3 regions of the Streptomyces sp. Tu6071 genome follow, and region 1 is predicted to be linked to each of the others. Evidence: riboswitches for the same ligand, from Rfam matches in the RefSeq annotation. Region 1 holds a riboswitch; each other region holds the start of a gene.
The links. A riboswitch is a leader RNA that binds a small molecule or an ion and turns the genes downstream of it on or off. The one in region 1 is predicted to bind cobalamin.
Positions count from the first base shown of each region.

Region 2: another riboswitch for cobalamin. It lies ahead of STTU_RS01630 (CbtB domain-containing protein); the one in region 1 lies ahead of STTU_RS27275 (FecCD family ABC transporter permease).
Region 3: another riboswitch for cobalamin. It lies ahead of metE (5-methyltetrahydropteroyltriglutamate--homocysteine S-methyltransferase); the one in region 1 lies ahead of STTU_RS27275 (FecCD family ABC transporter permease).

Region 1 covers NZ_CM001165.1:6,446,271-6,455,988, reverse strand. The annotation lists gene STTU_RS27300 (helix-turn-helix transcriptional regulator) at 86-928, shown strand; gene STTU_RS27295 (GNAT family N-acetyltransferase) at 1,048-1,977, shown strand; gene STTU_RS27290 (DUF402 domain-containing protein) at 1,958-2,485, shown strand; gene STTU_RS27285 (methyltransferase domain-containing protein) at 2,539-3,918, opposite strand; gene STTU_RS27280 (glucose-6-phosphate dehydrogenase) at 4,075-5,499, shown strand; cobalamin riboswitch at 5,546-5,678, shown strand; gene STTU_RS27275 (FecCD family ABC transporter permease) at 5,795-6,865, shown strand; gene STTU_RS27270 (ABC transporter ATP-binding protein) at 6,926-7,687, shown strand; gene STTU_RS27265 (ABC transporter substrate-binding protein) at 7,708-8,712, shown strand; gene STTU_RS27260 (medium chain dehydrogenase/reductase family protein) at 8,796-9,718, opposite strand, start outside.
Region 2 covers NZ_CM001165.1:399,296-409,013, forward strand. The annotation lists gene STTU_RS36135 (DUF6397 family protein) at 1-1,631, opposite strand, end outside; gene STTU_RS01610 (roadblock/LC7 domain-containing protein) at 1,843-2,244, opposite strand; gene STTU_RS01615 (PPOX class F420-dependent oxidoreductase) at 2,341-2,769, shown strand; gene STTU_RS01620 (GTP-binding protein) at 2,783-3,490, opposite strand; gene STTU_RS01625 (histidine phosphatase family protein) at 3,770-4,351, opposite strand; cobalamin riboswitch at 4,417-4,550, shown strand; gene STTU_RS01630 (CbtB domain-containing protein) at 4,586-4,816, shown strand; gene STTU_RS01635 (CbtA family protein) at 4,836-5,603, shown strand; gene STTU_RS01640 (class I SAM-dependent methyltransferase) at 5,689-6,306, shown strand; gene STTU_RS01645 (hypothetical protein) at 6,516-7,601, shown strand; partial or broken gene STTU_RS01650 (tryptophan--tRNA ligase) at 7,709-8,268, opposite strand; partial or broken gene STTU_RS01655 (Appr-1-p processing protein) at 8,380-8,836, opposite strand; gene STTU_RS01660 (hypothetical protein) at 8,873-9,055, opposite strand; gene STTU_RS01665 (SH3 domain-containing protein) at 9,569-9,718, shown strand, end outside.
Region 3 covers NZ_CM001165.1:491,772-501,489, forward strand. The annotation lists gene STTU_RS01980 (FecCD family ABC transporter permease) at 1-924, shown strand, start outside; gene STTU_RS01985 (ABC transporter ATP-binding protein) at 933-1,730, shown strand; gene STTU_RS01990 (MFS transporter) at 1,888-3,372, opposite strand; gene STTU_RS01995 (winged helix-turn-helix transcriptional regulator) at 3,516-4,058, shown strand; cobalamin riboswitch at 4,132-4,322, shown strand; gene metE (5-methyltetrahydropteroyltriglutamate--homocysteine S-methyltransferase) at 4,486-6,801, shown strand; gene STTU_RS02005 (bifunctional 2-methylcitrate synthase/citrate synthase) at 6,897-8,027, opposite strand; gene prpB (methylisocitrate lyase) at 8,149-9,054, opposite strand; gene STTU_RS02015 (MmgE/PrpD family protein) at 9,113-9,718, opposite strand, start outside.

The DNA.
Region 1 (9,718 bases):
GGGGAGGCGTCCCGGCCAGTGGTCCCGTTTTCCTGGGAACAGCGGTACCAGGCACGATGCCCCCGCGCGCGTGCACACTGCCCCTATGGCGACGGGTGAATTCGGACAGGCGGTACGGCGCTGGCGCGACCGCGTGACCCCGCGGGCCGCCGGGCTCCCCTCGGGCGGCAGGCGGCGCGCTCCCGGGCTGCGCCGCGAGGAACTGGCGCAGCTCGCCGGGATCTCCGCCGACTACATCACCCGCCTGGAGCAGGGCCGCGCCACGCACCCCTCCGCGCAGGTCGTCGAGGCGCTCGCCCGCTCGCTGCGGCTCGCCCCCGAGGAGCGCGCGCACCTCTACCGCGCCGCGGGGCTCGTCCCGCCGGGTCCCGGGACCGTGCCCGGCTGGATTCCGCCCAGCGTGCAGCGCCTCCTCGACCGCCTCGCCGGGGTCCCGGTCGCGGTCTTCGACGCGCTGTGGACACTGCTGCTCGCCAACAGCCCGTACGAGGCGCTCATGGGCGACTCCTCGGCGCTCGGCAGCCGGGAGCGCAACGCGGTGTGGCGCAACTTCCTCGGCTCGGGCTCGCGGGCGGTCATGACACCGGCGGAACGGGCCGCCTTCGAGACGGGCATGGCCGCCGACCTGCGCGCGGTCGCCCAGCGCTACCCGGACGACCCCCGCCCCGCGGCACTCGTCGCCGAACTGCGCGCCGGCAGCCCGCGCTTCGCAGAGCTGTGGGACGCGGGAACGGTGGGTGCCCACGTCAGCGCGCGCAAGATCATCGCGCACCCGCACGTCGGCGAGATCCGCCTGGACTGCGACGTCCTGACGGTCCACGACAGCGACCTGCGGATCATGGTCTACACGGCGGAACCGGGCACGACGGACGCGGAGCGGCTGGCGCTCGCGGGAGTACTGGGGAACCAGGACCTGGGAGTGGGGTGAGGACCGGGGCCCGGGGCGAAGGGAGGCCCGGGGCCCGCTCGGGTGGGCCGGGCGGCACCGCCCGGTGCCGCGCTAAATGGGGTGCGACGTCCCGCACCCCGCGCCTACCGTTCGGGCCGATGACCCTTCGTGTGCGTGACCTCGATCCCGAAAACCCCGCCGACCTCGACGGCATCACCGCCGTCCTGCGGGCCGCCGTGCCGCCGATGCTGGTGACCCCGGAGCTGCTGTGGTGGCAGTCGGCCCGAGCCCCCGCCGCGCAGTGCCACCGGCTGCTGCTCGCCGAGGACGAGGAGGGGCGGGTGATCGGCCGGGGCAGTACGGGCCTCGCGCACGAGAGCCCCGAACCGGGCCTCGCTTTCTGCAATGTGTACGTCCATCCGGAGCACGAGGGCCGGGGTGCCGGGACGGCGCTCGTCTCCGCCGCCGAGGAGTATCTCGCCTCGATCGGCGCGCGTACGGCCTTCAGCTGGGTGCTCGACGGGGAGCGCAACCTCGGCTTCGCGCGCCGCTCCGGCTGGTCCCCCTCCCGTTCCGCGCGGTTCCAGCGCCTGGACCTGACGGCCCCGCTGCCGCCGCTCGCGCCGCCCCCGCCGGGCGTCGAGCTGCGGCCCGCCGCCGCCTTCGCCGACGACCCGCGTCCGCTCTTCCTCCTCGACGCGGAGGCCACGGCCGACGAGCCGAGCGACGTCGGTACGGAGCTGGACGACTACGAGGAATGGCTCGCCACGAGCTGGGGGCACCCGCTGCTCGACCGGGACCTGACGACGGTCGCTCTCGTGGACGGCGTCCCGGCGGCGTTCAGCATCGCGCACACGGACGGCGCCGGCCGGTACTCCAGCGGGATGACGGGGACCGCGCGCGCCCACCGGGGCCGGGGCCTCGCGAAGCTCGCCAAGCACGACTCGCTGAGCCGGGCCCGCGCGGCCGGGCTGACGGAGGCGTACACGAGCAACGACACGGAGAACGCGCCGATGCTCGCGATCAACGAGTGGTTCGGCTACGTACCGGCCGTGACGGAGGTACGGCATGCCAAGCCCCTCGGCTGAGGCCGGCCCCCCGGCTGACGCCCTGACCGTCGTCCTCACCAAGGCGGGCCGCGTCAAGAAGCGCTACCCGGCCCGGCGGCTCGCCGACGACGGCACACACCTCGTCGCGGAGGCCCCGTGGGCCTCGCCCGAGGCGCGCGACTTCGGTTTCGTGCGCTTCGCGCCCGGCGACGTCTTCACCGAGCACTACTGGACGACGACGTGGTACGCGATCAAGGAGGTGCGGGCGGCGGACGGCGGGCTCAAGGGCTGGTACTGCGACATGACCCGCCCCGCGGTGCGCGAGGAGGGGGCGGTACGGGTCGACGACCTCGAACTCGACCTGTGGGTCCCCGCACCGGGCCGGGGCCCGGCGCTCCGCCTCGACGAGGACGAGTTCCTGGCGAGCGGCCTGCCCACGACGGACCCGCACGCGGCGGAACGGGCCCGGGCGGCCCCGGCCGCTCTCGAAGCCCTGGCGCGACGGGACGGGGACCGCACGGCCTTCCGCGCCCTCCTCACGTACTGACCCCGAGCCGCGCCCGGGGCATGCGGCTCCCGGGCGGACCGCCCCTCGCCCGGTCACCGGTCCCCGCTCTCGCGCAGCACCACCGCCCGCCCCGGCACGCCCGCGACCCGTGCCACCGGGTCGTCCGGGGCGTGGCGGTGGAGGACGAAGCGGTCGCCCGCGCGGTAGGCGTCGAGCCCGGCCGCGCAGTAGGCGACGAGTCCGTCCGGGAGGGCGTCGAGCGGGAACCACTCCAGGGCGTCGCACTTGTGCGGCTCCGCGTTGCGCGGCTCGCCGCCCGCCGGGTGCACGGCCTCGAAGAACCAGCCGATGCGGCTCCCGCCCGAGGGGGCCGCGTGCTGCATGACGAGGGCGACGCGCACGTCCTCGGGGGTCAGCCGCAGGCCCGTCTCCTCGTACGCCTCGCGCAGCACCGCCGTCCGCACGTCCTCGCCCTCCTCGACGTGCCCGGACGGCGCGTGCCACAGGCCGTCCGCGTAGCCGGTGTTCGCGCGGCGGGCGAGGAGGACCTCGTCGCCGCGCCGCAGGAAGAGGTGGACGTCGACGATCTCGCTGTGCCTGCGGGGTGGCGCGGGGCTCGCGACGACCGCGTACCGCTCGTCGCCGACCGGGCCGCCCCACAGGTCCGCGTCCCCGCTCAGCGGCTCGGTGTGGAGGCGTTCGGTGAGCGGGGCGAGGAGCGCGGTGACCTCGGCGAGCGGCAGGCCCGCTTCCTTCCAGCGGCCCTCGACCAGCACGAGCCGCCCGCCGGGGCGCAGGAGCGCGCACCAGCGGCGCAGCACGGCCGCCGGGTCCGCGAAGAGCCACAACAGGTGGCGGACGAGGACGACGTCGAAGGAGCGGGGTGCGAAGGGCGGGTGCGCGGCGTCGGCGCGGACGAGGCGGGTGCCGGTCCCGGCGAGCTTGGCGCGGGCCTCGGCGAGCATCGCGGCGGAGCGGTCGGAGGCGGTGACGCGGTGTCCGGCGCGGGCGGCGAGCAGGGCGAGGCTGCCGGTGCCGCAGCCGAGGTCGAGCACGTCGGCGGGGGCGGCGGGCAGCCAGGCCGTGAGGCGGCCCGCCCAGGCGTCCCGTACGGCGGGATCGCGCAGCCCGTGGTCCGCCTCGGTGTCGAACCCGGGCGCGACCGCGTCCCAGTCCGTCCCCGCGCCCCACCCGGTCCCAGCGCCGCCGCCCTCGCCCGGCGCAGCGCCGGAGCCCGGCACACCGCCGGAGCCCGGCGTCCCGCCGCCGCCCGGCGCCGTACCGCCACCGCCAGGCGCGGCGGCGCCAGCAGGCGCTTGGTCCCCGCTCCGATCCGCTCCGCCCCGGCCCGTCCGCGTCATGCGCGCCCCGCCTCTCGCCCGTACGTCCCGTGGCCCCGCGCCTCGCGCGACCGTGTGCCGCCGATCCTGGCAGCCGCCACTGACAACGTCCCCGCCCTCGCCCGCGACCAACGCCGATCCGCCGGGCGGGGCACGGTGCTCACCCGAGCGGCCCCGGCGGCGAGGTGACGAGCCGACAGGCGCACAAGGCTGGGAAGCGGGTACCCGACCCCGGTCAGCCCCGGCCCCCCGGGCCCGGCCCGTTCTCGTACGAGAGGCGCTTCCCGCATGGCTTCCGACACCCCGGCCGACGGCCGTCCGCTGCTCCTGGTCCTCTTCGGCTCCACCGGCGACCTGGCCAAGCGCAAGCTGTACCCGGCGCTCTTCCAGCTCCACGCGCGCGGCCTCACGTCGAAGGAGTACGCCGTGATCGGCTCCGGCCGGCACTCCCCCGGCACGGACGAGGACTTCCGGGAGATCGTCTCGGAGGCGGTGAAGGGGGCGCACGGCGGCGAGGCCCCGGCGGGTCTCGACGAGTTCACCGCGCGCTTCCGTTTCCAGTCCTCGTCGGCGGAGGACGGCGAGGACCTGGCCCGGGTCGTGCGCGAGACCCGCGAAGGGCTCGGCGCGGACACCCGTACCCTCCTGTACCTCTCGGTGCCGCCCGCGAGCATGTCGGGGATGCTCGGCATGATCGGCTCGACCGGGCTCAGCGACGACGCGGTGCTCGTGATGGAGAAGCCGTTCGGCGAGGACGTCGCGAGCGCGTGCGCGCTCAACAAGCGGCTCCACGAGATCGTCCCCGAGGAACGCGTCTTCCGCGTCGACCACTTCCTCGGCAAGGAGGCGGTGCGCAACCTCCTCGCGCTGCGGCTCGCGAACGGCTGGCTGGAGTCGGTGTGGAACCGCGAGCACCTCGCGTACGTGCAGATCGACGTGCCCGAGGAGATCGACATCGAGGGCCGGGCCTCCTTCATGGAGTCCACGGGGACCTTCCGCGACATGATCCCCACGCACCTCGGGCAGGTCCTCGGCATCGTCGCGCTCGACCTGCCCGAGCGGTACGGGGCGGACGAGCTGCGCGAGGCGCGGACCGCGCTCTTCCGGAAGCTGCGGCCCTTCTCGCCCGACGAGACGGTGTTCGGGCAGTACGAGGGCTACCGCGAGGAGGACGGCGTCGCGGCCGACTCGACCGCCGAGACCTTCGTGGCGCTGCGCGCCTGGATCGACGACCCGCGCTGGGAGGGCGTGCCGTTCCTGCTGCGCACGGGCAAGGCGATGGGCGTCTCGCGGCAGCAGGTGACGATCGGGCTGCGCGAGGCGTCCCGGGTCCCGGGGGCCGACTACGCGGCCTGCGACCGGCCCTCGGAGTGGGTCTTCGACCTCACCGACCCGCCGCGCTTCGGCGTCGAGGCGTACGGGAAGCGGCCCGGGACCGGCTTCCGGCTCGTCCGGGCGCCGCTCATGCTCGACGAGGGCACGGCCTTCCCCGACGACCCGCCGCTGACCGCGTACGCGCGGGTCTTCCTCGACGCGCTCGCGGGCGACCCGACGTGGTTCACGGGCGCGGAGGAGATCGAGCGGTTGTGGGAGGTGTGCGCGGACGTGCAGGGCGAGGGGGGCGTACCGCTGCCGTACGCGCGGGGCTCCTTCGGGCCCACGGCGGCGCTGGAGCTGGCGGGGAAGCGGGGGTGGCGGGTGCCGGAGAAGTGAGGCACGGGGGACGTAAGTGGCGTCCCGGCGGTTCGCCCCTGACGGGGGTTTGCTAGCCTGCACGGGCCTCTCGTGGGGGAAGCCGGTGGGAATCCGGCGCTGACCCGCAACGGTGTGCGTGGCCCACAGGGTGTCCTGGGGGCCGCGCGAGCCCGATCGCCCGCGGCAGGAGTACCGACCCCGTCGACCGCTCGCCGTGGACTGCGAGCAGGGACCGCCACGAAGCCCCTCCGGGCCCCACCGGCGCCCTGCGCGTTCCGCCGGTGGCCGCCCTCCCGGAGGATGCGCGCCCGTCATGTCCCTCACCACCGCGCCCCGAGCCGAGGGCACCCGCCGCATACCCGTGCCCCCGCTGCTCCTCGGGCTCGCGCTCGTGCTGCTCGCCTCGCTCGTGTGCGGGGTCGCGCTCGGTGCGACGGGGATCGGCTGGGGGCGGGTGCTGCGGCTGCTGTGGGCCGGGCTGAGCGGCGGGAGCGTCGGCGCGGACGACGCGGGGGCCTACACGATCGTGTGGGAGATCCGCTTCCCGCGCGTCGTGCTCGCGGCCGTGGTCGGCGCGGGGCTCGCCGCCGTCGGGGTCGCGGTGCAGGCGCTCGTACGGAACGCGCTCGCCGACCCCTTCGTGCTCGGCATCTCCTCGGGCGCCGCCGTGGGCGCCAACGCCGTCATCCTCTTCGGCGCGCTCGCGGGCCTCGGCGTGTGGGCGCTGTCCTTCTCGGCCTTCGTCTCCGCGCTCGCGGCGACCGCCCTCGTCTACGCGGTGGCCCGCTCCGCGCTCGGGCTCAGCCCGCTGCGGCTCGTCCTGACGGGGACCGCGCTCGCGTACGGCTTCCAGGCGGTCACGACGGTCATGGTCTTCGGCGCGGAGCGGGGCGAGGCGGCGCGCTCGGCGATGATGTGGCTGCTCGGGAGCCTCGGCGGGGCGACGTGGCCGAAGGTGCCGCTCGTCGCCGCGACGGTGCTCGCGGGTCTCGTGTGGCTCGGGGTGCGGGCGGGGGCGCTCGACGCGCTCGCGATGGGCGACGAGACGGCGGCGGCGCTCGGCGTGCCGCCCGACCGGCTGCGGCGCGAACTCTTCGTCGTGACGGCGGCGGTGACGGGGACCGTCGTCGCGGTGAGCGGGGCGATCGGTTTCGTCGGGCTCATGGTGCCGCACCTCGTACGGATGCTCGTCGGGGCCTCCCACGCGCGGGTCCTCGCGGTCGCGCCGCTCGCCGGGGCCGTGCTCCTCGTGTGGGCCGACCTGCTCTCGCGCCTGCTGCTCGCGCCCACCGAACTGCCCGTCGGGGTCGTCACGGCGGCGCTCGGGGTGCCCGCCTTCCTGCTGCTCATGCGGCGCGGCGGGCACGCGCTCGCGGGACGCTGAGCGCGGAGAGCCCGAGGCCGGCCCCGTACCCCGTATTCAAGACCGTCCGGAGGAAGTGACATGCGGCTCGACATCGAAGGCGTCTCGGTCGAAGCGGCGGGCGCGCGGCTCGTCGACGCGGTCGTGCTCGACGCGCCCGCCGGGGCCTTCGTGGGGCTCGTCGGGCCGAACGGGAGCGGCAAGTCGACGCTGCTGCGGTGCGTGTACCGGGCGCGGCGCCCCGACGCGGGGGTCGTACGGGTCGGGGGCGAGGACGTGCACCGCCTCGCGCCCCGGGCCGCCGCGCGGCTGCTCGCCGCACTGCCGCAGGAGACGGCCGCCGACTTCGACTTCACCGCCGCCGAGGTCGTCGCGATGGGGCGGCTCCCGCACCGCGAGCGCTCCGCCGCGCGCGACCGGGAGATCTGCGCGCGGGCGCTCGCGGACGCGGGCGTCGCGCACCTCGCCGCGCGCGGCTTCCAGTCGCTGTCGGGCGGTGAGAAGCAGCGCGTGCTCATCGCCCGCGCGCTCGCCCAGGAGCCGCGCGTCCTCGTCCTCGACGAGCCCACGAACCACCTCGACATCGCCCACCAGCTCGATGTCCTGCGCCGGGTCCGCGCGAGCGGCCCGACCGTGCTCGCCGCGCTGCACGACCTCAATCTCGCCGCCGCGCACTGCGACCTCCTGCACGTCCTGCACCGGGGGCGCGTCGTCGCCTCGGGCCCGCCCGACGAGGTGCTCTCCGCCGCGCTGCTCGCGGAGGTCTTCGGCGTACGGGCGCATCGCGTGCGCCACCCGGAGACGGGTGCGACCCAGTTCCTGTTCGACCCCCTGACTCCCTGAAGACCCCGGAGGGTTCTCCCGTGCGCAAGCTCCTCACCACCGCCTCGCTCGGCCTCGCCGCCGCCGTCACGCTGACCGGCTGCGGCGCGAAGGTCGAGCACGACGACGGGAAGGCCGCGAAGGCGGAGGCGGTGACCGTCACCAACTGCGGCGAGAAGGTCACGTACGACAAGCGGCCCGAGCGCGTCGTGACCAACGACATCGGCATCACCGAGCTGATGTTCGCGCTCGGTCTGGAGGACCGCATGGCCGGGTACGCCATGCCGGACGACAAGGGCTCGTTGACGGGCGTGCCGTACAAGGACGCGTACAACAAGGTGAAGTGGATATCGAAGGACCGCGTCACCAAGGAGAACGCGCTCGCCGCGCACGCCGACCTCGTCTTCGCGGGCTGGAACTACGGCTTCAACGAGAACGCGCTGACCCCCGACGAGCTGCACAAGGCCGGCATCGGCACGTACCTGCTCACCGAGTCCTGCCGCAACGCCCGCACCGGCACCTCGCGCGGCATCATGCCGCCGCTCGACGCGCTCTACACCGATCTGGACAACCTCGGGAAGATCTTCGGCGTCGAGGCGCGGGCCACGAAGCTGATCAGGGAGTACAAGGCGAAGGTCGCGGCCGTGCGCGCGAAGGCCCCCGCGAAGCGGCCCTCGGTCTTCCTCTACGACAGCGGCCAGGACCAGCCCTTCACCTCGGGCAGGTACGCGGCGCCCGAGCAGATCATCAGCGAGGCCGGGGGCGTCAACATCCTGCACGACCTCAAGGACTCGTGGACGACGGTCGGCTGGGAGACGGTCGTGAAGCGGAACCCGGACGTCATCGTCGTCAACGACTACGGGGCGACGAGCGCGAGGAAGAAGCGGGACTTCCTGCTGTCGTACCCGCCGCTGCGGAACGTGTCCGCGATCAAGAACAAGCGCGTGTACGTGCTGGACTACGCGGACCTGGTGGAGAGCCCGCGCAACCCCTCGGCGATCGAGCGGCTCGGCGGGTACCTGCGGGAGGTCGCCGACGCGGGGTGAGGGGTGCGGGGGACGTCCGCCCCGGGGCAGGCGTGCCGGGGCGTGCCGGGGGTGGCTCTCCGGTGCGCCTGCCCTCCCCGGCCTCACGGTGTCAGGACGATCTTGCCGCTCACCGTGCCCGACTCCGCGAGGCGCATCGCCTCGGCGGTCCTCGCGAGCGGGAAGGTCCCGGCGACGCGGGCGGTGATCTCGCCGCGTGCGAGCGCGGTGAGGACCGCCGTGAGGTCGGCGCGCAGGTGGGCGCGGAAGCGTGCCTTGTTCCGCGAGCCGGCCCAGATGTTGTAGAAACCGGCGCCGCGGCCGTTGGGCAGCACCTGCCACAGACCGAGGCGCGCGAAGAGCTTGATCACCGGCCAGTGCCGCGAGCCCGTGTCGTCCCGCGTCGACGCGGTCCCGTACGCGACGAGCGTGCCGCCGCGCGCGAGCAGCCGCCAGGAGTCGACGATCCCGGGCCCTCCGACGTGGTCGAAGACGGCCGCGACACCCTCGGGCGCCAGCTCCCGCACCCGCGCGGCCACTTCGCCGTCGTGGTAGTCGACCGGCGTGACGCCGAGCGCGCGCAGCGCCTCGTGGTGGCGGGCCGACGCGGTGCCGATGACCTCGACGCCCGCGGCGCGTGCGAGCTGGACGAGGACGGAGCCGACGCCGCCGCTCGCGCCGTGCACGAGGACGGTCTGCCCGGCGCGCACCTTGGCCTTGCGGTGGAGCATCTGCCAGGCGGTGATGCCGTTGACGACGACGGTCTCGGCCTCCTCGGCGCTCACGCCCTCGGGCACCGGTACGAGGTCGGCGGCGGCGACCCGTACGCGGCTCGCCCAGCCGCCCACCTTGAGCAGCGCGGCCACCCGCCGCCCCACGAGCCCCGGGTCGACGCCCGGCCCCGCCTCGTGGACGCGGCCCACGACGTCGTACCCCGGCACGAAGGGGAACGGCGGCTGGTCGAAGTACCGGCCGCGCCGCATCTGCTGCTCGGCGAAGGAGACCCCGCTCGCCTCCATCGCGAGCA
Region 2 (9,718 bases), 6.0 Mb from region 1:
GCTGGTGCGGCGGGAAACGGGTCACCAGCTTCGACAGCCGGGGTCGGTGCGGTGGCACACGACCCACCGGCCTCCACAGCCCAAGGCGCGGGCATAGCCGAGGTCGGCCCGGCAGCGGACAGATCGCCCGTCTCCAGGCCCACCGGGGGGCGAAGAGAGCCACAAGGCGAGGCCACGCGCGGCGCCTGGCACGAGGGGCCAGCGGCTCCGATAAGCGCGGGCTCGTCCGGGGACGAGGGCGCGGGCGGCGCGGCGGGCAACGGGCCCCCGGACTCCGGCGCTGCCGGAACCGGAGACGGCGGTCGGCCCGAGGGCGAGGCCGTCCCTCGCACGGCTGTCGGCGGCCCAACGGGCTCGGGCTGCCCGGACGCGACCTCCGGCCGGGGCGCGAGCGGTGCCGAGGAGGACGAACCGGCCGCCCGGGACGGAAGCGGGGGCGGGAGAGGGAGCGAAGGCCCGGCCGAGAGCGAATCCACACGTGACGGGGCGGCGGACGCCGTTTCCGAGGCCGCCGATGCGAACGGTGCCCCTCCCCTCGCGGCGGGAGACGGCACGTCGGTCTCTGGGCCCATCGGGACCCGCGACGAAGACGAAGCTGACGGCCGTCCGGCGACTGACGGGTCCGGGCGACCCGGCTGCGCGGTGGCGGATACCGGGAAGGTCGGCAGCGGCATGGGAAAGCTTGCCGGTGCCGGGAGCGCCACGGTTTGCGCGGCAGGAGCCGGGGACGCGACGGACGGCGAAAGGGGCGGGCGTGAGGCCGAGTGGCCGGTACGGGATGCGGAGCGGCGTGGCAGCGCGGCCCTGGCCGCTCCTCCCGCTGCCTCCGTCCCCGGGCCCCGCGCTGCCCCCGCCCCGGCCTTCCGCCCCGCACGAGGTGCCGGGCGGTCGGCTCGCGCGAGACGCAGTTCATCCAGGAACTGCGCCCGCAGGGAGCGGAGTTCGTCCGCCCCCTGAGCGATTGTCAGTGAGGTGAGGGCCTGGGCTCCCTGTGCGGGAAGGAGGCGCCGCAGGTAACCGCATTCGTCGGGGTCCGCCGCGCGCGCCGTTTCCTCGGGGCCGAGCTGGACCGCTAGGAGAGCCGCTCGCTCCCACGGGTCGGAGCTGAGCCGGTGCAGGTGACCGCGCCGCCGCTCCCGCCACCGCGGCGCGCGCCGGTCCCCCTCCGCCATGGAGCGCAGTTCGGCCGGAAGCCTGCCCACCAGCAGCTCCGGCCTGCGCCGTCCCAGCTCCTCCACTTCCGTGACGAGGTACGCCCACACGACGGCGCGGTAGCGGTTGAGGCGGAAGTCGACCGGCGCGAGCAGGCCCAGCTTGGCGAGGCGGGTGAAGCGGTGCGGGGCGATGCCGAGCAGGTCGGCGGCGTCGGCGGTGCCGACGCACCGTACCGCCTCGCGGAGAGCATGGGGGAAGCCCGGCATCGCCCGCTGCCGTGCGATCTCCCCGGCCGTGAAACGGCGCGGGAGCGTGCCGCGCCCCGGTACGGAGGGCAGCACGTCGAGCACTGCCGCCCGCTCCACCTCTTCGTTCGTCAACTCCAGCAGCGAGGAAGCCTGTTCAGGATTGAGCAAGTCACCCCGGACCGGCCTACCGCCCACCGTCGCCGCCGTCGTCATGCCGCGTACCGCCATACCGTCCCCCTCGGAGCCGAACCTTGGGACAGACCGTATGGGGCGGGACGGACACCACCTTCTTCCCGCCTGTGGATAACTCAGCCGTAACCGGATGATCTGCTCATCAACATGACGAAGATCGGAAAATCACCCCGCCCCTCGCACCCATCCCCGCGCACCCACCCCGGTGCCTCCCCGCGACTCCCCCCTCCCCCGCGCCCCCACCCCCTCACCCAGCCGCCCCCGGCCGCCGGGAATCCACCCCCAAATGCTCCCCCACCTTGCTCACGAGCAGCGTCATCTCGTAGGCCACCTGCCCCACGTCCGCGTCCGAGCCGCTCAGCACGCACAGGCAACTGCCGTCACCCGCCGCCGTGACGAAGAGGAGCGCCTCGTCGAACTCGATGACCGTCTGGCGGACCTTGCCCACCTTGAAATGCGCGCCCGAGCCCTTGGCGAGGCTGTGCAGGCCCGAGGCGACTGCCGCGAGATGCTCGGCGTCCTCGCGTGCGAGATCGGCACTGAGGCCCGTGACCAGGCCGTCGTTGGAGAGCACCAGAGCGTGCCTGATGTGCTCGACGCGCTGGGTCAGTTCGTCGAGAAGCCAGCCGAGTCTTGCGTTCCGTTCCACGTTCCGCTCTCCCCGTCCGCAGCCGCTCCCCCTGTTCGGAGGAACCCTTCGGCAAGCCTTCCCCACCACTCGGCGGACAGCAAGGATGATGAGCATATGACCCATAAAATGACCGATGAAGAATGGCGAGCCTTCGTTTCGGACGGCACGCGGACGGCGAAGCTGGCCACGGTGCGGGCTGACGGAAGTCCGCACATCGCCCCGATCTGGTTCGTTCTGGATGGTTCGGACCTGGTCCTCAACACCGGCAAGGGCACCGTCAAGGGGCGGAATCTGGCCCGTGACGGGCGTGTCGCACTGTGCGTGGACGACGAGCGACCGCCGTTCTCCTTCGTCACGATCGAGGGTTCCGCCGAAATCAGCGAGGACCCCGAGGAGTTGCTGCGCTGGGCGACGAAGATCGCCGAGCGCTACGTGGGCCCGGAGGAGGCCGAGGTCTACGGGCGCCGCAACGGCGTCCCGGGGGAACTCGTCGTCCGGGTGAGGGTCGAGAAGGTCGTCGCCTACGGCGGCGTCGCCGACTGACCACCGTCGCCACTCACCGCGACACCGCCTCGAGCAGCCGCGCCGCCCGGAACCTCCCCGTGTACGCCACGAGTTCCGCGAGGACATGACGGACCGTCGTCGTCTCGCGCACATCTCCGGCGAGCACGGGGACGCCCGGGGACAGGCCCAGTGCCGACGCGACCTGCTCGGGGGTGTACGCGATGGGTCCCGCGAAACGGTTCACCACCACGACGAAGGGCAGCGCCCGCTCCTCGAGCCGGTCCACGAGCGCGAAGCTCTCCGCGAGCCGCCCGGTGTCGACGAGGACGACCGCGCCGAGCGCGCCCGCGCACATGTCCTCGCACAGTGCCGCCGACCGTTCGAGCCCCGGAACACCGAAGAGGCACACGGTCAGATCCGGCCGCAGCACGAGCCGCCCGAAGTCGAGCGCGACCGCCCCCTCACCACCTCCCCGCTCCCCCGTGCCACCGGCAGGCTCGTACGCGCCACCCGTCGGCTCGTACGCGACGACGGGACCGTACGGCTGCGGCGACGCCGGTACGGGCCCCTCCCCGCCGAGCCCGTCGCCGTCCGGGGCACCGCCCTCCCCGACCGGACCCCCCACCCGCGCGCTCCCCCACGCGGAACCCGTCCCCCGCGCGGCACCGACGAACGACGTCTTCCCGGTGGCGGGCCCGCCCGAGACGACGATCTTGAGGATGAGGCGTTCCCCCGTCGCATACGATCGCCCGTCGCCCATCCGCCACTTCCCTCGCCACGACATCCCTGGCACCAGCTGTCCCGGCGCCGAAGCGCCCAGGATGACAAGTCCCGGGGCACAGGGCGTGAAGTGCGGGATTCTTTACCGGACGGGGTGGTTCGCGCCCGTATCGGACCGTTTCACACCGCATCAGGTCCACAAGCGAGGAAATCCACGATCACGTGAACCGACAACGCATCCGGTGCGACGACGTGGTGGGGCGAAAACACGGAAGCGGGCGCACGGGGACCGTTGCACGGCAGCCTTCGGAGCGGGCCTTCAGGACAGCACCAGATTCCACCGCCCCCCATGTCCCACGAGTGTCGTCACCGCCAAAGGGCGGACGTCGAGGCGCCAGTACACGGGGAGGGGGAGGCCGAGGGCGTGGACGAGGGCGGCACGGACCGTGTCCGGTTCGACGAACAAGGGGAGCGGGCCCGTCACGGTGCCCGCGAGGTGGTCCAGGTGGGTGCCGACCCGCCGCACGAGGGCGGTCAACGGTTCGCCGTCGACGCCGGGGCGCGCACTCGGGTCGGAGAGCCAGGCGCTGAGGGCGGCGGGTTCCGCCGCGGCCACCGCGTCGAGCGGACGGCCGCGCCAGCTTCCCGGGTCCTGCCCCGCGAGGGCGGGTGCGGCGAGTGCCCCGGGGTGGCCCAGGAGGGTGGCGGTCTCGTGACAGCGCGGCGAGGGCGCGCGGCGGGCCCGTGCCCTGACGTTCTCCTCCGTCGGCAGGACTCCGTTCGCCCGCAGCCGGTCCGCGGCGGCGCGCCCCCGCTCCGTCAGCGGCGTGCCGTCGTCGAAGGCCGCGGTACGGCTCGCCTCGCTCTCGGCGGCCGAGACAAGGATCACCCGGATCGTCATTCCGGCCCGCTTTCACCACTTGTCATGTCTCACGTCCGGCAGGCGCACTTGGCGTGCGGACGGGTGAGCGATATCGTCCCGATGACCTTACAAGCGACATGACGGAATCCGGTGAGAGCCCGGAACGGTCGCGCCACTGTATGCCGGGCCCGTACGCGGGCCCCGGTGAGTCAGACCCGTCATGCGCGTTCGAAGCTCCATCGACCGGGACGCGAGTTCCCCAGGAGGCTTGCCATGGCGCAGTCCGCCGCCCCGCCCGTTTCGGGCTCTTCTCCCGCTACCGAAACCCCCCTTCGCCTGCCGGTCCGCACGGTGCTGCCATGGGCGGTCTTCGTCGGCCTCCTCATGCTCATCGCGCTCTACTTCGTCGGCGCCGAGCAGGGCGCCACCTCTCTGTTCTCCGGCACGGGCGTCCACGAGTGGGTGCACGACGGCCGGCACCTGCTCGGTTTCCCCTGCCACTGACGGGCGGACTCCCACTCCCATGAACTCCGCCATCGTCAGGAAACTCCTCGTGCGCGGGATGCTCGCCGGTCTCGCCGCCGGGGTCCTCGCCTTCGTCGTCGCCTATCTGCTCGGGGAACCCCGGGTGGACTCGGCGATCGCTCTGGAGGAGGCGCACTCCCACGGGGGAGGCGGCCACGAGCACGAGGTCGAGGTCGTCAGCCGCGGCCTCCAGTCCACCGCCGGTCTCGCGACGGGTGTCCTCGCCTACGGGGTCGCCTTCGGCGGCATCGTCGCCCTCGCCTACTGCTTCGCGCTCGGCCGGGTGGGCCGTTTCAGCCCGCGCGCGACCGCCGCGTTCATGGCGGCGGGGGGCCTCTTCGCGGTCTACCTCGTTCCCTTCCTCAAGTACCCGGCGACCCCTCCGGCCGTCGGCAATCCCGACACGATCGGCAAACGCACGGCCCTGTACGGGCTGATGATGCTGCTGAGCGTGCTGCTCGCGATCGCCACCGTGATCATCGGCAAGCGACTCGCCCCGACGCTCGGCAACTGGTGGGCGACGGTCGTCGCGCTCGCGGGTTTCGCCGTCGTGATCGGTCTCGCCTACGCCTTCCTGCCGCCGGTCAACGAGGTCGGGCACGATTTCCCCGCCACGCTCCTGTGGCGGTTCCGCGTGGCCTCGATCGGTATTCAGCTCACGTTGTGGACCGGTTTCGGCCTGCTCTTCGGTGAGCTGGCCCAGCGGTTGCTCGCGCCCGCCGAGCGGCGCGTCAAGGTCGGCGCGGCGGCCTCGGCCGCGGTCTGAGCGAAGACCCGTACGACACGGGGGGAGGGCCTGATTCCCGGGCCCTCCCCCCGTTTTCGCGTCTGCCGCGGGCAGGATGGGAGGCATGAGCGAGAAGACCCAACAGTCGGTACGGGAGTTCTTCGGAGCGCGGGCGGCGGGATGGGAGGACAGGTTCCCCGGCGATCAGCCGCGCTACGACGCGGCCACGGGCGTCCTCGGGCTGCGGCCCGGTGACCGCGTGCTCGACGCGGGCTGCGGTACGGGCCGGGCACTCGCGCCGCTGCGGGAACGCGTCGGGCCCGGCGGCACCGTGCTCGGCGTGGACCTGACGCCGGAGATGGTGGCCGAAGCGGCGGCCAAAGACCGGGAGCGGTACGGGGCACTGGTCCTCGCGGACGTGGCGCGGCTGCCGCTGCGGGACGGGGCGTGCGACGCGGTGTTCGGGGCGGGGCTCGTCTCGCACCTGCCGGGCCCCGGGACCGGCCTGCGGGAGCTGGCGCGGGTGACACGGCCCGCCGGGCGGCTCGCGCTCTTCCACCCGCTCGGACGCGCGGCCCTCGCGGCGCGCCACGGAAGGGAATTGAGCGAGGACGACGTGCGCGCGAGGGCGCGACTCGCCCCGCTGCTCGCCGCCACGGGCTGGCAGCTCGTGTCGTACGTGGACGAGGACGCCCGCTTCCTCGCGGTGGCGGTACGGGAGCGTGAGCGTCCCACGGCCTGATCAACCGGAACGCCTCGTCATGACCGGTGGGCGGGGCGCCCGGCCCCGCCCCCCGGCTCGCGTGCCGCGTGAAGGCTTCGGGACGGGCTTGTGCCACCTCTCGACGCCGTGGTTACTCGCTGGTTAAGGTGCGCCAGCCCGCACGCGGCGGGCCCCGTCGCCCGCTTCCGCACGGGAGGGGGCGCACGGGAACCGATCGGGAGGCGGACGTGGGCGAACCGGAGGACGCGGGGGCCGGAACCGTGGCGACGGACCTGCCGGGGACGGGACAGGAGCCGGTGCGAACGGACGAGCCCGCGGCGGGTGAGGACAGGCCCGCCGGGGCCGAGGAGGACGCGCTGCTCGTCCTCACGGCCGCGCTGCTGACGCCGGCCCAGTTCCCCGGCGCCCTCGGCGACGACTTCCCGGAAGCGTGCGGCCGGCTGCGGCTGCCGCCCCTCCCCCACGGGTACGGGCTCATCCTCGGGCAGGACGGGGCGGGGGCGCGGTGGACGGTCGTGGTCGACGACGTCTCGCTCGTCGCCGTCGCGATCGCCTCGTGGGACTGCGGGATGGAGTACGAGCTGACGCCGGCGCCGCGCGCGATCGTGGCGACGCTGCCGGGCTGGCCCCTGGCGCTCGCGGTCGCCGCACCCGGCGTACCCGCACCGCACGACCCGGACCTCTCGGGGGACCCGGAGGCCCCCGAGATCCTGCGCCCGCCCTCCGTATCGGGCTGGGGCCCCGCCCAGCGGCGCCTGGGCGCCGACGAGATCTCGCGCCAGTGGAGCACGTGGCGCGCGGAGTTCACGGAAGGGGAGGAGAGCGGCGCGGAGGAGGAGGCCGCCGAGGGCGGGGAGCGGACAGGGAAGGGGACGACGGCCGGGGATCGTACGGAACCGGTGACGGAGAAAGGGGCCGGGACGGAGGGCGGGGCGCGGCCCGCCGACGGCAACGGCAACGGCAACGGCAACGGCAACGGCAACGGGGGCAGGGTGACGTCGATCCCGGAGAACGCGGGTGCTTTCGTGGCCCCGGGTTCGGAGCCCACCGCCGCGTCCGTGCGTGCCGCGCTCGCCGAAGCCCGCGCCTACCTAAACGCTCCTCCGCCTCCGGGGCGCATCCGCTCCGCCTTCGCGAGCGAGGAAGCGCGTCTGCTGCGGGTGGACGGGCCGGGCTGGTCGCTCGTGGCCCGCACGGACGACATGGCGTTCGTGCTCCTCGACGCGGTCCCGGGAGAGGTGATCCCCGTCGAACGCGGCCCCCGTCTCCCGGCCCTCCTGGCGGACCTCGACGCACTGGCGGCGCGTTCCTGAGAGGACGGGAGGGAGCGCGGCACGGCAGGGGAACGGGCGGGGGGGGCCGCAGCGATCAGGTGTGCCCCGCGCGGACGCCCGTCCGCCCGCACGGGGCACGTCGAACGTCAGCATTGGCTGTTCATCGCAGCTCGTACCTCGGTGAGGGTCGCGTCGGCCACCGCTCTGGCGCGCTCGTTCCCCTCGCGCAGCGTCCGGCGGAGGTGTGCGCGGTCCTGGGCGAGCTGGACGCGGCGGGACCGGATCGGGGCCAGGTACTCGTTGACGGCCTCCGTCACGGTCCGTTTGAGAGCGGCGGTTCCCGCCGGGCCGATGTCGTCGGCGACCTGTTGGGGGGTGCGGTCCTGGCAGAGGGCGGCCAGCAGAAGGAGCGAGGAGACTTCGGGACGACCGGCCGGGTCGTAGGTGATGTGGCGTCGGGAGTCGGTCCTCGCTCCCTTGATCAGCCTGGCCGTCTCGTCGGCGTCGGCCGCCAGGGCGATGGCGTTGCCGCCGCTCTTGCTCATCTTGGTTCCGTCCCCAGGAGCAGCGGGGCAGGCGAGAGCAGCGCCTCGGGCTCGGGGAAGATCGGTCCGTCCCCGCTGTAGCGGTCGTTGAAGCGGCGGGCGATGGTGCGGGTGATTTCCAGGTGGGGGAGCTGGTCCCGTCCCACCGACACCAGGTTGGCCGCGCCACCGGGGGCGTAATTCGCGCGGCGCGATGGCGTCGAGGTCGAGGCCGGGCGCGGTGAGCCGGTCTCGCCCGACTCGGGGCATGCTCGCCGGGGCCGGCCCTCCTCTCACCCCACGTCATACACCGTCACCCCGACCCCCCGTTGCGTCAGCCGCTCGCGTATCAACGGCTCCACCAGGTCCCATTGGCCCCCGGCCAGGCCGCAGCCGATGCGGGGCAAGTGGACCGTGGCGCCGAGGCGCAGGGCCTCGTCGATCGCCTCGTAGCGGACCGGGACGCCTGTGCCGCCGCGACGGGGTTCCGTGCTGGCCGATCATGTTGGCGACCCAGAAAAAGCGCTCGACATGGACCAGTTGGAGGGCGCCCAGGGCGAAGTCGTGGGACGCGCGTGCGCGGTGCCAGCCGCGGTACGCGCGTTACGGCTCGGGCCAGCGGCGGGAGAGGGCGAGGACGAAGCCCTTGCCCCAGCCGCCGCGGTCGTCGCAGACGTGCGCGATGACCCGCGGTCCCCGGCCGCGCGGGGCCGTCGCGTCCCCGCGTACGTACGTGATCTCCTCCGTCATGCGAGCACCGTATGCGGTGCCTCCGACAGTCGGCCTTCAGCGGCCCAGCTGTTTGCGGCTCGCCCTGCGCAGCCTGCGGCGCTGGCTCGGGTCGAGGGTGAGGTAGGCGGCGGCGGGGACGCCGAGGATGATCAGCAGGGCGGCCCACCAGGGCAGCCAGATGAGCAGGATGAGGCCGACGACGGCACCGCCGGCCGCCACCTTCGCTTGTGTGGACATGTCTCTCGTCTCCCCCGGTGATCGTCCGGCCGGGCAGCGGTGCGCCGCCCTGTCCCGGTCACCTGTCGTCAAGAACGGCTCTGCCGTTCCCACGGTTCCAGTGGAGACCCGATACGGCCACCGGGGCAACCCTGATCTTTCTCAGGGTTACCCACGGCCCGCCGTCGCAGAACCACCCGGAGCACCTTCCGCAGCACCGCCCGAACCGCCCCTCCCGGAGCCCCGCACACCGTCTCCCGGGGCCGCCGCCCCGCTCCCCCGCGCCCGTCCCGCGATTCGCTCCCGTAAACCTTTCGCCACCGTCGCGCCGAGGCACACCACCGGTCCCGCCTGCGGTCGAACGAGCGCCGGGAACACGGCCCCGGCCTTTCATTCGCTCCAGCGATTGGCAGGGCGGCCCGCGTCCGCGAGCGTGGGACACGTCGCAACCGGCGGGGCACGGGGCAGGACGCCGCGCCGGACCGGAGGGCACGCCCGTGCCCCCGGCTGTCGTCACCCAACGGGAGAACCCACATGCTCGGTACGAAGATGAAGCGCGCCCTCGCGATGGGCGGGGCGAGCCTCGCGCTCGCCGGGGCGGGCGTCATGGCCGCGAGCCCCGCCTTCGCCGCCACCACCGTCGTCGCCTGGACCCACGGCAACGTCCACGCCGGGCCCGCGAAG
Region 3 (9,718 bases), 6.0 Mb from region 1:
CTCGCCAGCTCGACCGGGATGAGCGCCGGGGAGAGCCTGCGGGGGCTCTTCGGGACGGGGGACGCGGCGGGCGTCCTGGTCGTGCGGGAGTTCCGGCTGCCCCGGATCGTCGTGGGGCTGCTCGTCGGGGCGGCGCTCGGGGTCGCGGGGTGCCTCACGCAGACCCTCGCGGGCAACCGGCTCGCCACGCCCGACCTCGTCGGCGTCAACGAGGGCGCGACGGCGGCCGTGGTGGCCTCGGTCGCGGGATCGACGACCGGGATGCTCGGCGCCTGGTGGCTCGGGCCACTCGGCGCGGCGGCGACCGCCGTGCTCGTCGTGCTCTGCGCGGGCGGGGCGGGCGCCGCCGGGTACCGGCTGCTAGTCACGGGCATCGGCGTCTCGACGTTCGTCGGCGCGGTGAGCGACCTCGTGATGTCGCGCCAGAACCAGGCGACGGCGGGCGGCGTGTTCCTGTGGACCGTGGGCAGCCTCAACGGCCGCGACTGGGCGGTGGGCGGTCCGCTCCTCGTGATCCTCGCGGTACTGCTCCCGCTCGCCCTCGCGGCAGGCCACCGGCTCCAGTTGCTGCGCTTCGACGACGACACCGCGACCGCCCTCGGCGCCGACCCGCGCCGCGTGCGCGCCGCCGCGCTCGGTGTGGCGGTGGGGCTCGCGGGGGTCGCGGTCGGGATCGGCGGGCCGATCGGCTTCGTCGCGCTCGCGGCCCCCGTGCTCGCGGCGCGGCTCGCCGGGCCGACCCGTGTACCCGTCACGGGCGCGGCGCTGACCGGCGCGTTCCTCGTGGCGGCGGCCGACGCGCTCGGCCGGGTCGTGGCACCGGTGGAGATACCCGCCGGGGTCGTCACGAGCGTGCTCGGCGGCCCCTTCCTGCTCTGGGTCCTGCTCCGCCAGGACCGGGGCCGCACCTCCGGAAAGGCGTGACCGCTTCCATGACCACCACCACCGGGTCCCCCGCCGGGCTCGTGATCAGCGGCTTGCGCGCGAGCTACCCGGGCCGCCCCGTCGTCCGGGACGTCGACCTCACCGTGCCCTGCGGGAAGGTCGCCGCGATCGTCGGCCCCAACGGCTGCGGCAAATCGACCCTGTTGCGCACGCTCGCGCGCCTCCACCCCGCCGAGGCCGGAACGGTCCGGGCGGCGGGGGCCGACCTGTGGGCGCTCGACCGGCGCCGCGCGGCCCGCCTCGTGGCGCTGCTCCCGCAGTCGCCGCGCGCGCCCGAGGCGGTGACGGTCGCCGGGCTCGTACGGTACGGCCGCCACCCGCACCAGGGCCTGCTGCGGCAGTGGTCGCGCGCCGACGAGGAGGCGGTACGGGCCGCGCTCGCCGCGACGGGGACGCTGGACCTCGCCGGGGAGCGCGTCGACCGGCTCTCGGGCGGCCAGCGCCAGCGCTGCTGGCTCGCGATGGTCCTCGCCCAGGACACCCCGCTCGTCCTGCTCGACGAGCCGACGTCAGCACTCGACCCGGGCCACGTCGTGGACGTGCTGCGCCTGGTCCGCGAGGTCGCGGCGGCGGGCCGCACGGTCGTGATGGTCCTGCACGACCTCTCGGCGGCGGCCCGCAGCGCGGACCTGCTGATCGCGATGAAGGACGGCCGCATCGTGGCGGAGGGCGCACCGTCCGCCGTCGTCGACGAAGCGCTCGTCAAGGAGGTCTACGGCCTGGACGCCGACATCCTCCGCGCCCCCGGCGACGGCGCTCCCGTGGTGGTACCGAGGGCGCGGTGACGCCAGGGCGCGCGCTTCACCACCAGATGCGCGGCACAGGCGTCACCACCAGGTGCACGGCGCGCGCTTCCCCATCAGATGCGCGGCACAGGCGTCACCACCGCGCGCGCGGCCCGGGCCCGCCCCCGCGTTCCCGGACGCTCCCTCAGCGCCCCGGTCACCGGGTCGCTCCCCGCCTCCCCAGCGCCAGCACCACCCCCGCCCCCACGACGGACAGCACGATCGACGTCAGCGACGCGCGGTTCGCGCCCTCCGCCAGGGCCTCGCGCAGGGTGTCGGCGTGGGCGGTCGTGGAGACGGCGACCGAGAGGGCCACGCCGGTCGACGCGCCCAGGTAGCGGGCCGTGTTGTTGGCGCCCGAGCCCATCGCCGCGCGCTCCGGCGGGACGCTCTCGACCGCCACGAGGGGCAGGGCCGCGTTCAGGAGACCGCTGCCGGCGCCCGCGACGACGAGGCCGAGGACGAGGCCCTTCCACGTCGAGCCGGGCGCGAGGCCGTTCCACAGGGTCGCGACGCCGAGGGCCGACAGGAGGAAACCGGCGGCCAGTTGGCGCGGCGCCGTGACCCGCCCCGTGAGGCGGCGCGCCTGGAGGGCGACGAGGAGCGCCGTGCCCGCCCACACCGCGCTGAGCAGCGAGACCGTGAACGGGCCGAGGCCGAGGGCCTGTTGCATGAGGGTCGGCAGGTAGCTGAAGAAGCCGAGCACCGCGAGCCCGGTGAACAGGCCGCCCGCCGTCGCGCCCAGGAAGCGGCGCTGCCGCAGCAGACCCGGCGCGAGGAGCGGCGCGGGTGCGCGCCGCTCGACGGCGAGGAACACCGCCGCGAGGACGAGTGCCGCGCCCAGCACCACCCACACCCGTACCGCGCCCCAGCCGTCCCGGCCCCACGTGAGCCCCGCGAGCAGCGCGACCGCCGCCGCGCCGAGCACCACGGCGCCCGCCACGTCCGCGCGCCCCTCGCGCGGCGTGCGCCACTCGGGCAGCCGCCCCGGCAGGAGCGCGGCGAGCAGCAGGAGCAGGACGGCGAGGACGACGTACCCCGCCCGCCACTCGGCGCCGCGCAGCCCCGCCGCCCACGAGGCCGTCGCGAGCGGCCCGAAGGCGCCGAAGAGCAGCGGCCCGAGCGCGATCCCCGCGCTCACGCCCGCGCCCCACATCCCCGTGGCTTTGATCCGCGCCGCGCCGCCGGGGAAGGCGTGGGCGATCAGTCCGAGACTGCTCGTGAGGACCGCCGCACTCGCCGCGCCCTGCGCGACGCGCGCCACGGTGAACAGCACCGTGGACGGCGCGAGCGCGCCGAGCCCCGTCGTCACGCCGAGCGCCAGGACGCCCACCGTGAACATCCGCCGCCGCCCCAGGTCGTCCGCGAGCGAACCCGCCACGAGCAGCACCGCGGCGAGCCCCAGCGGGGTGCCATTGAGCAGCCACGACTGCGCCGAGACGCCCGTCCCGAGATCCGCGACGGTGGCGGGGACCGTCACGAGGGGGCCCGTGTAGTTCATCATCGCGAGGACCGTCGCGACCGTCGTCAGCAGGAGCACCCCGCGCCCCGTCACGCGCGCGGGCCCGGCGGGGCGCCGCTCCCGTTCCCGTACCGCCGCCCCCGGCCCCGTCCTCGTCGGCCCGTCCGTACCACGCCCCATGTCGTCCTCCCCAGCCTCCGGCACGCGGCAGCGGGACTCAACCCGCCTTGCGGCCCCTTAAGTTCGTTCACTGAACCTTGAACGGGCCGACCGTAGCACAGTCGGTTCGTTCACCGAACCGCAAAACGGGTACGCTGGGCCCCATGGCTCTCGGCAAGGACTACGCGCGGCAGGAGTGCTCCGTCGCCCGCGCGCTGGAGATCATCGGCGAGCGGTGGACGATCCTGATCGTCCGCGACGCCTTCTACGGGGTGCGCCGCTACAACGACTTCCTCGCGCACCTCGGCGTGCCGCGCGCCGTCCTCGCGGCCCGCCTCCAGTCCCTCACCGAGCACGGCATCCTCGTCAAGCGCCGCTACCAGGAGTCACCGCCCCGCGAGGAGTACGTGCTGACGCCACGCGGCGAGAGCCTGTGGCTCGTCCTGTACGGGCTCGGCGTGTGGGGACGCGGCGAGTTCGGCGGCACCCGGCCGCTGCGCGAGTTCCGGCACGCGCAGTGCGACACCCCGCTCGCCCTCCAGGGCACGTGCCCGCACTGCGGGACGCTTCCCGAGCCCGGCGACATCGACATGCTCCCCGGGCCGGGCCTCGACCCCGACCCGGCCGACCCGGTCAGCCGCGTCCTGCTGCGCCGCCGCCGCATCCTCGACCCGGTCGACACCACGGGGATCACGGCGCGGGGCTGAACCACCCGGACCGGTCCACTCCCCGAACGCCCCCACCGCCCTCTCCCCCGCAGCCCCTACACTGCCCGCAGCGACTGGTTCGCCCCGTCCGCCAGGCGGGAGCGTCGCAAGAGGGAACCCGGTGGGAATCCGGGACTGCCCCGCAGCGGTGAGCGGGAACGACCGCCGTCATACGCACTGGGCCCGGGTACGGGTCTGGGAAGCGACGGCCAGTAGGTGTCCTCCGTCCGGAGGGCGTGCCCGCGAGTCCGAAGACCTGCCAGTCGCCCGGACGCGCTCCGACAGCGCGCCCGGACATCCCGGTGACCTCGTGGGCGGGTCGGCGAGCACAGGCGGCGGACGCAAGCGGTCCCGCCTCCTTCGTCGTTCCTTCGCGCCCCCGTGGACACCCGGGATCTCAGGGATTCATCTCGCGAAGGAGATCTCCGTGACACCGAAGTCCGCAGCCGCGGCAGCACGGGCCACCGTGTACGGCTACCCCCGCCAGGGCCCCGACAGGGAGCTGAAGAAGGCGGTCGAGGGATATTGGCAGGGCCGCGTCGACGCCGCGCGTCTCCAGGACACCGCACGCGGACTGCGCGCCGCCGCCTGGCGACAGCTCGCCTCCGACGGCGCCGACGAAGTCCCCACCGGCGACTTCTCCCTCTACGACCACGTGCTCGACACGAGCGTCATGGTCGGCGCGATCCCCGCGCGCCACCGCGCCGCCGTCGCGGCCGACGCGCTCGACGGCTACTTCGCCATGGCACGCGGCACGCGGGACGTCGCGCCGCTGGAGATGACGAAGTGGTTCGACACGAATTACCACTACCTCGTGCCCGAGCTGGGCCCGGACACCGGGTTCACCGCCGACTCCGCGAAGCAGGTCGGCGAGCTGCGCGAGGCGCTCGCCCTCGGGCTGCGCGCGCGGCCCGTCCTCGTCGGCCCGGTCACCTACCTCCTGCTCGCCAAGGCCGCCCCCGGCACCGAGGACGGTTTCGCGCCGCTGAGCCTGCTCGACCGGCTGCTCCCCGTGTACGAGGAAGTCCTCGCCGACCTGCGGGCGGCCGGCGCGGAGTGGGTCCAGCTCGACGAGCCCGCGCTCGTCCAGGACCGCACCCCCGCCGAACTCGCCGCCGCCGAACGGGCCTACGCGTACCTCGGCGGCCGTGCCGACCGCCCGAAGCTCCTCGTCGCGAGCTACTTCGACCGGCTCGGCGAGGCGCTGCCCGTCCTCGCGAAGGCCCCCGTGGACGGGCTCGCGCTCGACTTCACCGGAGCGGCGTCCGCGAACCTCGACGCGCTCGCCGCCGCCGGGGGCCTGCCGGGCAAGCGGCTCGTCGCCGGGGTCGTCGACGGGCGCAACATCTGGACCGGCGACCTGGAGCGGGCCCTCGCGACGCTCGGCACGCTGCTCGGTCTCGCGGACCGCGTCGACGTCTCCGCGTCCTGCTCGCTGCTCCACGTCCCGCTCGACGCCGCGCGCGAGAAGGACATCGATCCGCAGGTCCTGCGCTGGCTCGCCTTCGCCCGGCAGAAGACCGCCGAACTCGCGACGCTCGCGAAGGCGCTGACCCACGGCACGGAGGCGGTCGCCGCCGCACTCGCCGCCAACCGCGCCGCGCTCGCCTCGCGCGCCGCGTCCCCGCTCACCCACGACCCGGCGGTACGGGCCCGCACGGCCGCCGTGACCGACGCCGACGCGCGCCGCCCGGCCCCGTACCGGGAACGCGCCGCCGCGCAGCGCGCGCACCTCGCCCTGCCGCCGCTGCCCACCACGACGATCGGGTCCTTCCCGCAGACCGGCGCGATCCGCGCCGCGCGCGCGGACCTGCGCGCCGGGCGCCTCGACACGGCCGGGTACGAGAAGCGCATCGAGGAGGAGATCCGGCAGGTGGTCTCCTTCCAGGAGGAGGCCGGGCTCGACGTCCTCGTGCACGGCGAGCCCGAACGCAACGACATGGTGCAGTACTTCGCCGAGCGGTTGTCGGGGTACCTCGCCACGCGGCACGGCTGGGTGCAGTCCTACGGGACGCGGTACGTGCGCCCGCCCGTGCTCGCGGGCGACGTCTCGCGGCCGGCGCCGATGACGGTGCGCTGGACGGCCTACGCGCAGTCGCTCACCGCGAAGCCGGTCAAGGGGATGCTGACCGGGCCCGTCACGATGCTCGCGTGGTCCTTCGTCCGGGACGACCAGCCGCTCGGCGAGACGGCGCGGCAGGTCGCGCTCGCGCTGAGGGACGAGGTGCGGGACCTGGAGGCGGCCGGGACGCGCGTCATCCAGGTCGACGAGCCCGCGCTGCGCGAGACGCTGCCGCTGCGCACCGACGCGCGCCCGGCCTACCTCGCCTGGGCCACCGAGGCGTTCCGCCTCACGACGAGCGGCGTCGATGCCCACACGCAGGTGCACACGCACATGTGCTACGCCGAGTTCGGCGACGTCGTGGACGCGATCGACGACCTCGACGCCGATGTCATCAGCCTGGAGGCGGCGCGCTCGCACATGCAGATCGCGCACGAGCTCGCCGCGCACGGGTACCCCCGCGAGGCCGGTCCCGGCGTGTACGACATCCACTCGCCGCGCGTCCCCGGCGCGGACGAGGTCGCGGCGCTGCTGCGCACGGGGCTCAAGGCGATCCCCCCGGAGCGGCTGTGGGTCAATCCGGACTGCGGCCTGAAGACGCGCGGGTGGCCGGAGACCCGTGCCTCGCTGGAGCACCTGGTGGCGGCGGCCCGGACGGTGCGGGGCGAGCTGGACGCGTGAGCCGATGAGGCGGGGGCGCGGCGCGTCAGGGCGCCGCGCCCCCGCCTCCTGCCCGCCGGGCGGGACCTCCCCGTCACCGCCCGGCGGACGACCGTTCAGCCCTTGGGCACCTCGCGCTGCGCCACACCGTCGTAGGAGGCGAGCGGACGGATCAGCGAGTTGTGCGAGAGCTGCTCGATGATGTGCGCGGTCCACCCCGTGACGCGGCTCATCACGAAGATGGGCGTGAAGACCGGGGTGTCGAAGCCCATGAGGTGGTAGGCGAGACCGGCCGGGTAGTCCAGGTTCGGGTGGATCTGCTTGCGCTCGAACATCGCCTCGCGCAGCGCCGCGTGGAGCTTGTCCAGCCGCGGGGCCTCGGGGTTGTCGCTCTGCGCCACGAGCCGGTCGAGCGCGCCCTGCATGATCGGGACGCGCGAGTCGCCGTTCTTGTAGACGCGGTGGCCGAAGCCCATGATCTTGCGCTTCTCGGCGAGCGCCTGGTCGAGCCAGCGCGCGGCGTCGGCCGGATCGCGCACCTCGTCGAGCATGTCCATCACGGCCTCGTTGGCGCCGCCGTGCAGGGGGCCCTTGAGCGCGCCGATCGCGCCGGTGACGGCGCTGTAGAGGTCGGAGAGCGTCGAGGTGATGACGCGCGCGGTGAAGGTCGAGGCGTTGAAGCTGTGCTCGGCGTAGAGCGTGAGGGAGATCTCGAAGCAGCGCACGACCTCCTCGTCCGGGACCTCGCCGAAGCACATGTGGAAGAAGTTCTCGGCGTAGCCGAGCCGCGGGTCCGGGGCGATCGGGTCGAGACCGCGGCGGCGGCGCTGGTGGGCCGCGACGACGGTGGGGAGCTTCGCGAAGAGGGACAGCGACTTCGCGAGGTTCGCTTCCTCGCCGTTGTCGTCCTCGCGCGGGTCCTCGGCGCCGAAGAGGCTCACGGCGGTGCGCAGGACGTCCATCGGGTGACACGTCTCGGGCAGCCGGGCGAGCAGCTCGGACTCGGTGCGGTTGAGCGGGCGCAGGGCGCGCTCGGCGGCCTCGAACGCGGCGAGCTGCTTCTCGTCGGGGAGTTCGCCGTGCCACAGAAGGTAGGAGACGGCCTCGAAGGAGTGGTGCGCCGCGAGGTCCTGCACCGCGTAGCCGCGGTAGGTGAGGGAGTTGGTCTCCTGGATGACGGTGGAGACCTCGGTGGTGTCGGCGTAGACGCCGGCGAGGCCGCGGTGGATCTCCGGGGTGCTGGTCATGGGTGGTGCCTCCGGGAGGGGTTCGGGTGCCGGGGTGCGTACGGGTCGGTACGGGGCCGGGGGCCGGGCGCCGGTGGGTGTCCGGCGCCCGGGACCGCGGCCCACGTGGGCCGGGGGCGGCTCAGGCGTCCGGCGGGAGCGTGAAGTCGAAGACGGCCGAGTCGAAGGACGCGTACGCCTCGTAGTCGAGGAGTTCGTACAGCCTCGACCGCGTCTGCATCCTCGGGAGCAGCGACTCCTGCGTGCCCTCCGCCTTGACGGTGCGCAGTCCGTCCTCGACCGCGCCCATCGCGAGCCGCAGGAACGTCACGGGGTAGAGCGCGATGTTGTAGCCGAGGTCTTCGAGGGCCCGCGCGGTGAGCAGCTTGCCCTTGCCGAACTCGGTCATGTTGGCGAGCAGGGGGACGTCCACGGCCTTGCGGAACGCCTCGAACTCGGCCTCGTTCGCGAGCGCCTCGGGGAAGATCGCGTCGGCCCCCGCGTCGACGTACGCCTTGGCGCGGTCGATCGCGGCGTCCAGGCCCTCGACGGCGCGCGCGTCGGTGCGGGCCATGAGGAGGAAGTCCGGGTCGCGGCGGGCGTCGACGGCGGCGCGGACGCGGCGGCTCATGGTGTCGCGCTCGACGACGGACTTGCCGTCGAGGTGCCCGCAGCGCTTGGGGTTGACCTGGTCCTCCAGGTGGAGCCCGGCGAGCCCGGCGTCCTCCAGGAGCTGGACGGTGCGCGCGGCGTTCATGGGTTCGCCGAAGCCGGTGTCGGCGTCGATGAGGACCGGGAGATCGGTGGCGCGCGTCGTCTGCTGGGCGCGCGCGGCGATCTCGGTGACCGTCGTCAGGCCGATGTCCGGCAGCCCGAGGTCGGCGGCGAGGACCGCGCCCGAGAGGTACGCGGCCTCGAAGCCGGTGTCCTCGATGAGCTTCGCCGAGAGCGGGTTGATCGCGCCCGGCATCTGGAGCAGGCGGCCCGTCGCGAGCCGCTCGCGCAGGGCGCGGCGCCGCTGGGCCGGGGTGGTGCGGGTGTGCAGCATCAGGACGGGTCCTTCCGCTTGGTGCGGATGCTGGTGCGCGTCGGGCGGCTCCCGGGCATCAGAAGACGCCCTTCGGCAGCTTCGCGTCGTAGGCGGCGACGGCCTCGGTGTCGACCTCGGGGAAGAGTCCGTCGAGGTCGCTCGCGCTCAGCTCGGCCAGGTGCTCGGCCGCGCCGAGGAAGCGGTCCTGCGCCTCGGGCGTGACGATGTTCTCGGCGAGGGTGCGGAACTTGCCCTGGTAGGCGGGGCGGTCGAAGGGCCGGGCCCCGGCCGGGTGCGCGTCGGCCACGCCCAGCTCGTCCTCGATGACGGTGCCGTCGTCGAGCGTGACGACGGCGCGGGCGCCGAAGGCGCGCTGCTGCGGGTCCGGGTCGTGGTAGCGGCGCGTCCACTCGGGGTCCTCGACCGTGGTGATCTTCTGCCACAGCGCGATCGTGTCGGGGCGCGCGGCGCGCTCGGGCGCGTAGGAGCGCTCGTGGTGCCAGGCGCGGTCCTGGAGGGCGACGGCGAAGATGTAGGGGACCGAGTGGTCGAGCGTCTCGCGGCTCGCCTTCGGGTCGTACTTCTGCGGGTCGTTGGCGCCGGAGCCGATGACGTTGTGGGTGTGGTGGCTCGTGTGGAGCACGATCGAGGCGACGCGGTCGAGCGGGATCTTCTCGCCCAT